DNA from 3 places in the Paenibacillus sp. FSL L8-0470 genome. Region 3 is predicted to be linked to each of the others. Evidence: riboswitches for the same ligand, from Rfam matches in the RefSeq annotation. Region 3 holds a riboswitch; each other region holds the start of a gene.
What was found. Region 3 has a riboswitch for cyclic di-GMP ahead of NST99_RS31835 (FapA family protein). Riboswitches for the same ligand answer to the same signal wherever they lie in the genome.
Positions count from the first base shown of each region.

Region 1 (3,218 bases), 6.5 Mb from region 3:
TATATCTTTGGAGATTATAGGGAGGGACGGTTTGCCTGGGAACTGACGGGGGTCACTCCTCTGGAGGGGAACATTCCGGCCAAGGGCCGACTGGGCTTCTGGGAGTATCCTGTTCCGGCGGTCCGGTGAAATACAAGTATGAAAGGGATACCGCCCGGGTATCTTTTTAAATATAGGGCTTTGTGTATCTTTATCTCTGCCGGAGCCAATCAGGTTGTTCAGGAAGGAGCGTATGCATAGGAAATGGGCAGTCTTCTTATTGCGTGGCTTTGCATGTTATGTTTATTTCTTACGTTTAAGGATAAGGTAAGCCGGAGAATTCTATATCCCGTGGCGCTGGTAGTTATTTTCGGCACATTGGGCTATTGGAAGGTTTTAATGTAATTTATAGCAGGTACTTTATTCAGGTCTTGCCGACTCCCATGGCGAGGCCTGTTTTTATTCTTCAACGCTCCAAAGTCTATAGGCTTGCTTGAGGACCGGGTTTGATTTTGTACTGTTCCTCATAACTGTAGTAGCCGGAGATATCGAGTCCCAGGTATTTGCGCATATGGATAGCGGCCTGTGCAGCGATGACGTCATCCAGTAGCAGCATCCGTTCATGATATCCCCGGCATATAAATTTGGCCTCGATGCCGACCTGGAGCCGCTGCTGTTCATAGACTTTAACTCCGCGTTTCCTCATTTCGGCGCGCACATCCCTCAGATCGGCAGTAGCCGCATTCGCAGCAGTACGGAGAACATCCATGTATGGGGCGGGGGTCCGCAGTTGTGTCGACATAATGGCTGAATCCCGTTCAAAGGCTGATAAAATCAGCGGAAGCAATATATAGGATTTGACCAGTGTATTATCGTTACTCTCCGCTCTATGCATAAATTCAATCACCTCTAATAAGAACGTATATTCGTATTTTAACCGATTATTCGAAAATTAATCAATGGAATTTCTAAACAACTGAAACAATGTGACATAATTCACAAAATAATTATAAGAATTATTTTATATTAAAATTGAAATAATAAATATTGAAAAATAAAGCTCATTAAAAAGGAGAATTGTGATGAATTATGAGGGAAGTCTCCGCCGCGGGTTGTTGTTCGGGTTGTTTTTAAGTGTTCCACTATGGATGTCCATGATCGGCTGGGTTCAGCTGTTATAAAATATACAAATCCTAAGTCCGGCCGTTGCCCGCTGACTTATGTAAATTGACAATGACTAAAAACTGCTGCCAAGAGCTGGCGACAGTTTTTTTGCTGTTTCGACATGAGTTGAAAAATGGTTCGAATATACTAATTTTTAATATTGAAAATTTGTTTTATGTGATCGGTGAATACAACGAAACCCTTATGTGTTGCGGAATTGAGGACTTTTTCAGAGAATCTAGCAAAAAAAATAAGGAATAGATTGACAAACGGAGGGGTGAAGAGATAGACTGATTCTAGTCCGAAAGTAACAAAAGTCATAGACTACATAGAAAACAACTGTTACCAACTTCTCATGTATAATCGCAAACCGTTCGAAAGAGCGGGACGCAAAGTCAGGAATCTACAGCACTCTAAAGGTGCCACGATCGTCCGGCCGCCATGAAGCTAACCCTTCTTGGCGGTCTTTTTGTTGTTACGGGCTAATCTGTGCATTCATAGAATAGTTACATAGGAGGTACATATCATTGTTGAGGAAAAAATCATTAGCCTTGATTCTGACGGGGGTTTTAACCGTCGGCAATATGCTTCATCCGGGGATCAATGCAGAAGCGGCGGCAAGTATGCCGTACACCCCAACACCGGTGCTGGGAGTCGCCGGGAATTTCAACGCCTTTATCTTTGGAGATTTTGCACAAAGCAATGACCAGATCCACGGACGGCTCGCTGCTGCAGGGAACATTACTCTTCAGGGATATGGCGTATCCAAGGATGCTGTGGGCGGAGATGTGCTTATCGCCGGCAAAGACATCGACTTTTCAAATGGAACAGTTTATGGCACCTCTGTGTATGGAGGCAGTATGAAAAGTTCAGGAGCCGATCTTAAAGGAGGTAAGCGGCAGGATCATCCGATCGATTTTCAAGCTGAGGAGCAATTTTTGATTCAGCGTTCGAGTGAACTCGCTGCTCTGAAACAAACGCAGCCCTTTGTCAGAGATGGAGGGAAAATGACGATTAACGCTCCGGATTCCTTTAATGTCATTCATTTGACTGCTGCGGATTTGGCGGTTACCAACGGTCTCCAGTTCAATATTGCAGGAAACGCCACGGTAATTATCAATGTAAGCGGGAATAAGGTCGTCATTCCGGATTTTCAAATGTGGAACGGAAAATCTCATAATGTGTTGTTCAACTTCTACGAAGCTTCTTCTGTAGCTAATGGCAACACGACCATTGAAGGCTCCATGTTAGCGCCTCATGCCTTTGTGGCGTTCAGCCGTGCTGAGCTGCATGGTACTCTTATTGCAAAAGGATTCAGCGGTTATATTCAGATGCATCATCATACCTTTGAGGGAACGGTGCCGCCAGTCGGGCCGACACCGACACCAACGGCGACACCGACGGCGACGCCAACACCGACACCGACACCAACGGCGACACCGACGGCGACACCGACGGCGACGCCAACACCGACACCGACACCAACGGCGACACCGACGGCGACGCCAACACCGACACCGACACCGACGGCGACGCCAACGCCGGTACCAACGCCAACACCAACACCAACGGCGACACCGACACCAACGGCGACGCCAACACCGACGGCGACGCCGACACCAACGGCGACGCCAACACCGACGGCGACGCCAACACCGACACCAACGGCGACACCGACGCCAACGCCGACAGCAACACCGGTGCCGACACCAACGCCAACGCCGACACAGACGGCGACGCCAACGCCGGTACCAACGCCAACGCCGGTACCAACACCGACACCAACGGCGACACCGACGCCAACGCCGACAGCAACACCGGTGCCGACACCAACGCCAACGCCGGTACCAACGCCAACACCAACACCAACGGCGACACCGACACCAACGGCGACGCCAACACCGACGGCGATACCAACGCCGACACCGGTGCCAACACCGGTGCCAACACCAACACCAGCGCCGATATCGACGACGACGCCAACACCGGTGCCGACACCAACGCCAACACCGGTGCCAACACCAACACCAGCGCCGATACCGACGACGACGCCAACACCGACGCCGATACCGACG
Region 1 covers NZ_JBBOZM010000001.1:507,438-510,655, forward strand. Annotated here, with positions in the region: gene NST99_RS02335 (ASCH domain-containing protein) at 1-129, shown strand, start outside; gene NST99_RS02340 (hypothetical protein) at 461-874, opposite strand; cyclic di-GMP riboswitch class I at 1,498-1,587, shown strand; gene NST99_RS02345 (collagen-binding domain-containing protein) at 1,671-3,218, shown strand, end outside.
Region 1: another riboswitch for cyclic di-GMP. It lies ahead of NST99_RS02345 (collagen-binding domain-containing protein); the one in region 3 lies ahead of NST99_RS31835 (FapA family protein).

Region 2 (3,218 bases), 5.9 Mb from region 3:
GTGTTGGTGCTGCCGTTGCCGTTGAGGCTGGTGCTGCTGTCGCCGCTAAAGCCGGTTTTGCAATCAGGCTGAGTGTACTGTCCAATTCTGTCTGGCTGGCAGCAGCTGCCCCGGCATTCACAAACAATGCGCTGGCCGGAACCGTCACTTTGGCTTGGCTTTGACTTTGCCACATTAAGCGGATATTCGCATCGCCGGCATTCTCGTAATACTCAACCTTGATGTCGTACAACTGACCGCCTGTTAAAGCGATGCTTCCGGTACGCTCGGCTCCGCTCTGTTTCATCCAGCTGTCAATGACAGCTTTACCGTTAATATAAACGCGGATACCGTCATCCGAAGTGGTAAAAAACTGATAAGTCTCACTATACGTTGGCTTGATTTGACCGGTCCAGCGGACGGAGAAGGAATCTATACCGATTGAAGGATCCGGCGAACCCTGGCGCCAGTTAAAATTAAGCAATGCATCATTGCGCACCAAGGCGGGCGTACCGGAAAGCGTCATGTTTTTGAAGTACTCTCCCTTAAGTCCGCTCACCACAGGCGCTTCCACTGAATCATTAGAGTCAGGCGTTGGTACAGGTGCTGGCGTAACCTTAGGTGTTGGCGTTGCCGTAGATGTTGCCGTTGGTGTTGGCGTCGATGTTGCCGTTGGCGTTGGCGTCGGTGTTGCCGTTGGCGTTGGCGTCGGTGTTGCCGTCGGTGTTGGCGCAGTGGCCGGTGCACTCCAACTCTTATATTGATCCCGGGTCAGTGTATAGCTATCGCTCATGAAACTCTTAATCGTAGTTGTGCTGTTTTTCTCATAGAGCATTTTTCCCCAGTTCATCATGAAAACGAAATTTTTCTGGGAGAGCTTCAGTTTGGCTGTGCTGGGCATCTCACCGTTCTCACCAATACCTATCGGTTTACCGGCAGCCAGACTAAGCAAACTGTCATAGTACTTATTCATATAATCGTTATCATATATATCTGCTGCAAGAACATCCACTTTGCTAGCGCCCGGATAGGTCAGCGCATAAGGATCGGACCAGGCATTCGGTGCATTAGGGTTCCATACCCACAACAGATTGTTTAATTGATGAACGTTCACGAAACGGTCATACATAATATTCCACAGTTCAGCAAAATTACTTTTCTTCCCCCACCAGAACCAGTTGCCGTTCATTTCATGATAAGGTCTCCAAAGTACAGGAACGCCCGCATCCCGCAAGCTTTTAAGAGACACCGCCACTTTATCCAGATCCGTGATCAGGCTGGCGTATTCTGTCGTGCCCGGCGTTACATACCTGTTAAATTCCGCTTGGGTGAGCGGCTTCTGCACATTGGACCAGAGGTACGCCGTCCCCGGCAGATTCTGATGAAAGGTCATTGTGACAATGCCGCCGTTCTTGTACCAGTTGATCGCGCTGTTCACCACATTCTTGCGCTGCGAAGCAGCCGTACTCTCCGACTGGCCGCTAATTACGCCAAGCTCATATCCGTGAAGAGCAGCATATTCTCCGCTTGTTCCCTTCAGCTTGTTGCTGAATTCATCCGGGCTCTCCAAATAATCGTGCTGTCCAGTGATAATCCCTTTTCCGGTAATGGAATAGAGATTACTAAGCAGCTTGACAGCTTCGGCTGAAGCGTCCGGATTAACCGGCACTGCTGTGCTTGATGAGGCTTCTGCGGTTGAAGGCGACAGCCCAAACCCTAAAGGCACAGTGGTTAACAATATGGCAAGAGACAACAATGTGGACAGCAGACGAGACTTACGGTAAGTTTTCAAAATTATCTTCCTTTCGGTAGCCAGGCTGCCACTCTTGCGAAGGCCCTATGGCTTTGCGTCCCTATCTTTCGATTAGGTTTGCCTTGTCGTTTTGGAAGGATTTATCCCTCTTACCGTAAGTATCGTCCCTATGAAGTTTTTATTTAGAGCATTAATAAAAATAGATTAATAAATGGTTCTAAATGCCTGTTTTAGATTTGCAACAATTGGTTAAATAGATTATTTAGGCCTACGAGATAAACTGTTGCAAAGCTATATCTTCCCAATCCAAGGTGATGCGGATGTTATCCTCCTCTACCAGTTCCGAACCGGTCTGTACCTCAATAAACTCTACATCCGTCAGCGCAAGGATCGCATGTTTGGTGCCTTCCGGTATACGAACCACATCTCCTGCCTTGACATTATGCATCTTCTCATTAATCACAATGCTTGCTTCACCGCTGACAAATGTCCAGATTTCACTTCGTTTATGGTGCAGCTGGTAACTGATATTTTTACCCTCTTCGATAAAAATCCGTTTGGTCAGCACTTCATTTCCCTCATCGTATTTCACATAATCTATGACTTTATAATGGCCCCAGCGGCGTTCTTCGTACATCGGTCTTTGTTCAAAAGACTTCAGCACTTCCTTGATTCTCGGACTCTCCGCTTTATGGGTAACCAAAATCCCGTCCGGGCTGGCAGCGATAATCAGATCCTTCGCACCGATCACCGTAATCGGAATATCCAGCTCATTAATCAGGCATGTGCCTTCGGAATCCGCCGTCACGAACCCTTTGCCTACATGATTGCTGTTCATTTCTTCAGTTAGCGTGTTCCAGGTGCCCAGATCCTTCCAGAACCCGGCATAAGGCTGAACTACGATTTTCTCCTCTTTTTCCACCACTTCATAGTCAAAGCTGATGGAAGCAAGCAGTTTGTACTGCTTCTGCAGTTCCTCATAGTTCAGCGGCAATCCCTTACGCTGCAGAATATCAAGCAGATAACCCAGGCGGAACGCGAACACGCCGCAGTTCCAGAGGGCATTCCGGCTGATCAGTTCCTCGGCCTGCTCACGGTCAGGTTTCTCCTGGAAGTGGCTTACCTGCAGATAGCCGCTTGCTCCCGCCTCAGCGCTGGTAGGAATGATGTATCCGTATTTTTCTGAAGCATGCTCGGGTACTACACCCATTAGCGCCAGGTTCGCTCCGCTCTCCTGCATCGTTTGCTCAAGCTGCACTACTGTATCGAAGAAGGCGGCTTCCACATAAGGATCGACCGGGAGGATGGCCACGGTCTCGCTTGGCGAAACGCCTTCCATGGAATACAGGTAGGCTGCTGTCAGGGCAATCGCCGGAAACGTATCGCGGCGTTCCGGCTCAACGATGATAGGCACCTCGCTGCCAAGCTGGCTCTGAATCATTTCCACCTGGCTGCGGCCGGTAGCCAGATAAGCCGAACCCGACAT
Region 2 covers NZ_JBBOZM010000001.1:1,094,512-1,097,729, reverse strand. Annotated here, with positions in the region: gene NST99_RS05045 (PA14 domain-containing protein) at 1-1,771, opposite strand, end outside; cyclic di-GMP riboswitch class I at 1,784-1,864, opposite strand; gene NST99_RS05040 (sugar phosphate nucleotidyltransferase) at 2,001-3,218, opposite strand, start outside.
Region 2: another riboswitch for cyclic di-GMP. It lies ahead of NST99_RS05045 (PA14 domain-containing protein); the one in region 3 lies ahead of NST99_RS31835 (FapA family protein).

Region 3 (3,218 bases):
GGCTAACGACCTCCCTTACCTTATGTAGTACAACCTATTTTACCCGCTTCTCGCAGGGAACAATCTAAAGTGGCATGCTCAGCGCTGATAAGCGACAATTCCTCCCTTCCTTCGACACACTTCAATATATATAGCATATAGGATTAATGCAATATATGCGATAGCTTACAATGTTAAATGCAGCGCAGAAACTTAACAAGTTCGTAAAAACTATGCCCCGTTATTGTTGTTTTTGAGTGCTATAATGAAAATTGCTGAAAACCTAAAAATGTTCTCTTATTGATGTGAAAGAAGATGACTAACATGAACGAGGGGTTGCAGGACCGCCTTGAAAAATTCGGATTATCTCTATATATGATACGCGTTACGATTGCTGCTTCACTCTCCTGGCTTGCGGTTCACAGCTTGCATGGCGACAGTTATTTATACTTTGCACCGCTTGCCGCAATTCTTATCACCCAAGGAAGCGTCAAGGCTTCACTGGAAAAAGGGATTTACCGTCTGATGGGCGTTGTGCTCGGTGGAATTGTCAGCCTGCTCGTGGGCCATTTCTTCGACGTGGGGGCACTGTCTATTCTGCTGATGCTGTTGATCGGCATCGGTGTGGCCACCGCCTGCCGGATTAACATTCAAGCCGTTTCCCAGGTCGGTGTGACCTCCGTGCTGGCATTGACCTTTTATCAGGACCCTTATATCGTGTGGAGAGTCGCGGAGACCTTAATCGGCGTACTGATTGCCTTAATAATAAATATGATTATCGTCCCCCCCGGGGGGTTCGTCAAGGTGAAACGCCTGGCACTGGAAGGGACCCTGCTGCTGGCCGATGCCTTGACCGGACTCGCCGCAGAGAGCAGCAGTTCTAAGCAGGCTCCGGAGAGGCTGGTGCGTTCCGGACAACTGCTGGCGAAGAGCGACAAGCAGCAGAAAGAGCTGCACTATACGTTATCCCATTATCAATGCCGCAGCGGATTGCGGTCATTGACACAGGCAACCTCGCATCTGCAGAAGGTTCACCGCTACGTCAAGGAGATCGCTGAGGAGATTTCCCTCCTGCCTGCACATTATGCGGCAGCTGACTGGATGACAGAGGTCGTAACGGCAACCGCAGACTGCATCGCCCTGTATGGAACCAAAACTTTATCCGATGCCGAATGCACCCGTTCGCTCCCCGAAGCGCTGCGCCGCGCCCGGGATCTGCAGTTTGCCTGGTTCTCCGAGCTGCAGGGTCAATGCTCGCTGACAGCAGTCCGCGATCTCGGAGCCGTCTTCTCCCATCTGAACCGGGTGCTGGAGGAAATTGAACGGGCCGATTATGCAGCTACAGTTATACCGGCACCAGCCTCCGTCCGGTCCGGAAGCGCGCGCGCCGTACATCTTGTCAAAAGAGGGCTCTCCCACAAGCTATAAGCTTGGGAGCGTCCTTTTTTTGCAGAAACGACCCTGTCCTTTGAGATGAAGGCAGGGTCGTTTTTGCTTGTAATATCGCTTGGACTCAAAGCCGTCCCTTTTAAAGGGATACCAGAGAGATTTATTATTATTAAGTTGAAAAATTAATACTAAAGTACTAGAATTAAGCTTGTTTGTAGAATTATATTGGCAACCAACCCAGTATTGAACATTCCCTGTCGATTTGAGTCGATTAAATGACCTCATGCTGAATGTATATCATTGATCTATTTTTTTAAAGGCAAACTTCCCGAAAGGGCAGGACGCAAAGCGATGGGCCTAAGAATGTGAGACTATCCATTCATGGTCGCCAGGCTGCCAATTGAGATGTGACTTGGGTACCGGTAGGTGAAGACAATCTATCATAGTCCATGATGCTCTTTTCTGTACAGATACCATTGATTATACGAAGAAGCGAGGTTAGAGTAATGCCACAGCATATCATCGAGAAAAAATTCGGGCATGTATTTCATACCACAACGCCAATCGGTAACCCCGATCTTCTGGCTCTGCCCTCAGTGCAGGTTAAGCCGCTCCGTGAGGGAGATGAGGATAAGAACGGACGTATTATCGTACAGAACAACCAAATATTTATTACTCCTCCTCTGCCCGGCGGCAAACCCGCTGTCATTTCCTCCGTTCACCCTGTGGTGTTGAATATTAACCGGAAGACGGTGACAGATCCTACGGAGGTAACCCCCACGGACCGTATCACCTGGGAGATTTGCGAGAAGCCGCAGTATCAGATCACTGTATCCGAAGATAGACTGAAGGCCTACTTCACGCTCTACCGTGCAGAAAAGTACGCCTGGAAGCTCGCCAGCTCCCCGGCTGCAGCAGATGTCACGGTCCGGGCGGAACCAAATTGCGGCCTGCTGCTGTCCACCCTCACGGTGGACCAGATTATCGCCGGCTTCAAGAAAAGCTCCATTATGCGCGAGCTCAATATTCCGGCTCTTTATGCAGAGCTGAACAACCCTACCTATCTCCCGGTCTGCATCGCAGAGGGTAAAGCCCCTATTCCCGGCAAAAATGCCCGGCTGGAGCTGTTATTTGCCGAGGACAGGGAATATGAATTCATTCGGACTGCCGATCCTGCAGATTCCCTGAACCATCCAAGGGTTCCCTTTGTCCAGGAGGGAGAGGTCATTGCCCGTAAGCTGCCTGCAGAAGAGGGAGTGCCCGGCATCGACGTGTATGGCGGAATTATTCCCTCCCCGCCGCCGCAAGATATTCAGCTGGTCACTAAAGAATGTACAACCCTGCTGGCGGACGGCGGGATCGCCTCCCTCCGCCAGGGAAGGCCCCGCTTAACGGGATCTGGTCTGAACCGCAAGGTTTTTGATTTTCCCCAGACATATCTTGTTCCCGGGGACATGGACCCCGAAGCCGCCAAAATGATGTTCCCGGGTGATGTGGTCGCCACCAATGATATCGGAAACCAGACCATCCTTGAGGCTTTGGGAAATGTATACATATACGGCGACGTTACACATGCGACAATCACTGCTACCGGAAGCATTTTTGTCCAGGGCAAGGTTGTCAGCAGCCAATTGTACTCCGGTCATTATGGAGCGAGACATAACCGCCTCTGCATGTACTCCGCTCTCTTGATGGAGGAAATGACCAGTCTGAGAAAAGCGTCGCAGCAGTTGGCGAATACCGTCCAATCACGCCAGCAAACCGTAAAATACGGTCTGGTCGTTATGCTGCTGCTGGAAAGCAAATATGACCATCTCCCCGGCCTGATCAGTGATCTCCAGGAGGTTATT
Region 3 covers NZ_JBBOZM010000001.1:6,985,284-6,988,501, forward strand. Annotated here, with positions in the region: gene NST99_RS31830 (FUSC family protein) at 304-1,407, shown strand; cyclic di-GMP riboswitch class I at 1,677-1,769, shown strand; gene NST99_RS31835 (FapA family protein) at 1,875-3,218, shown strand, end outside.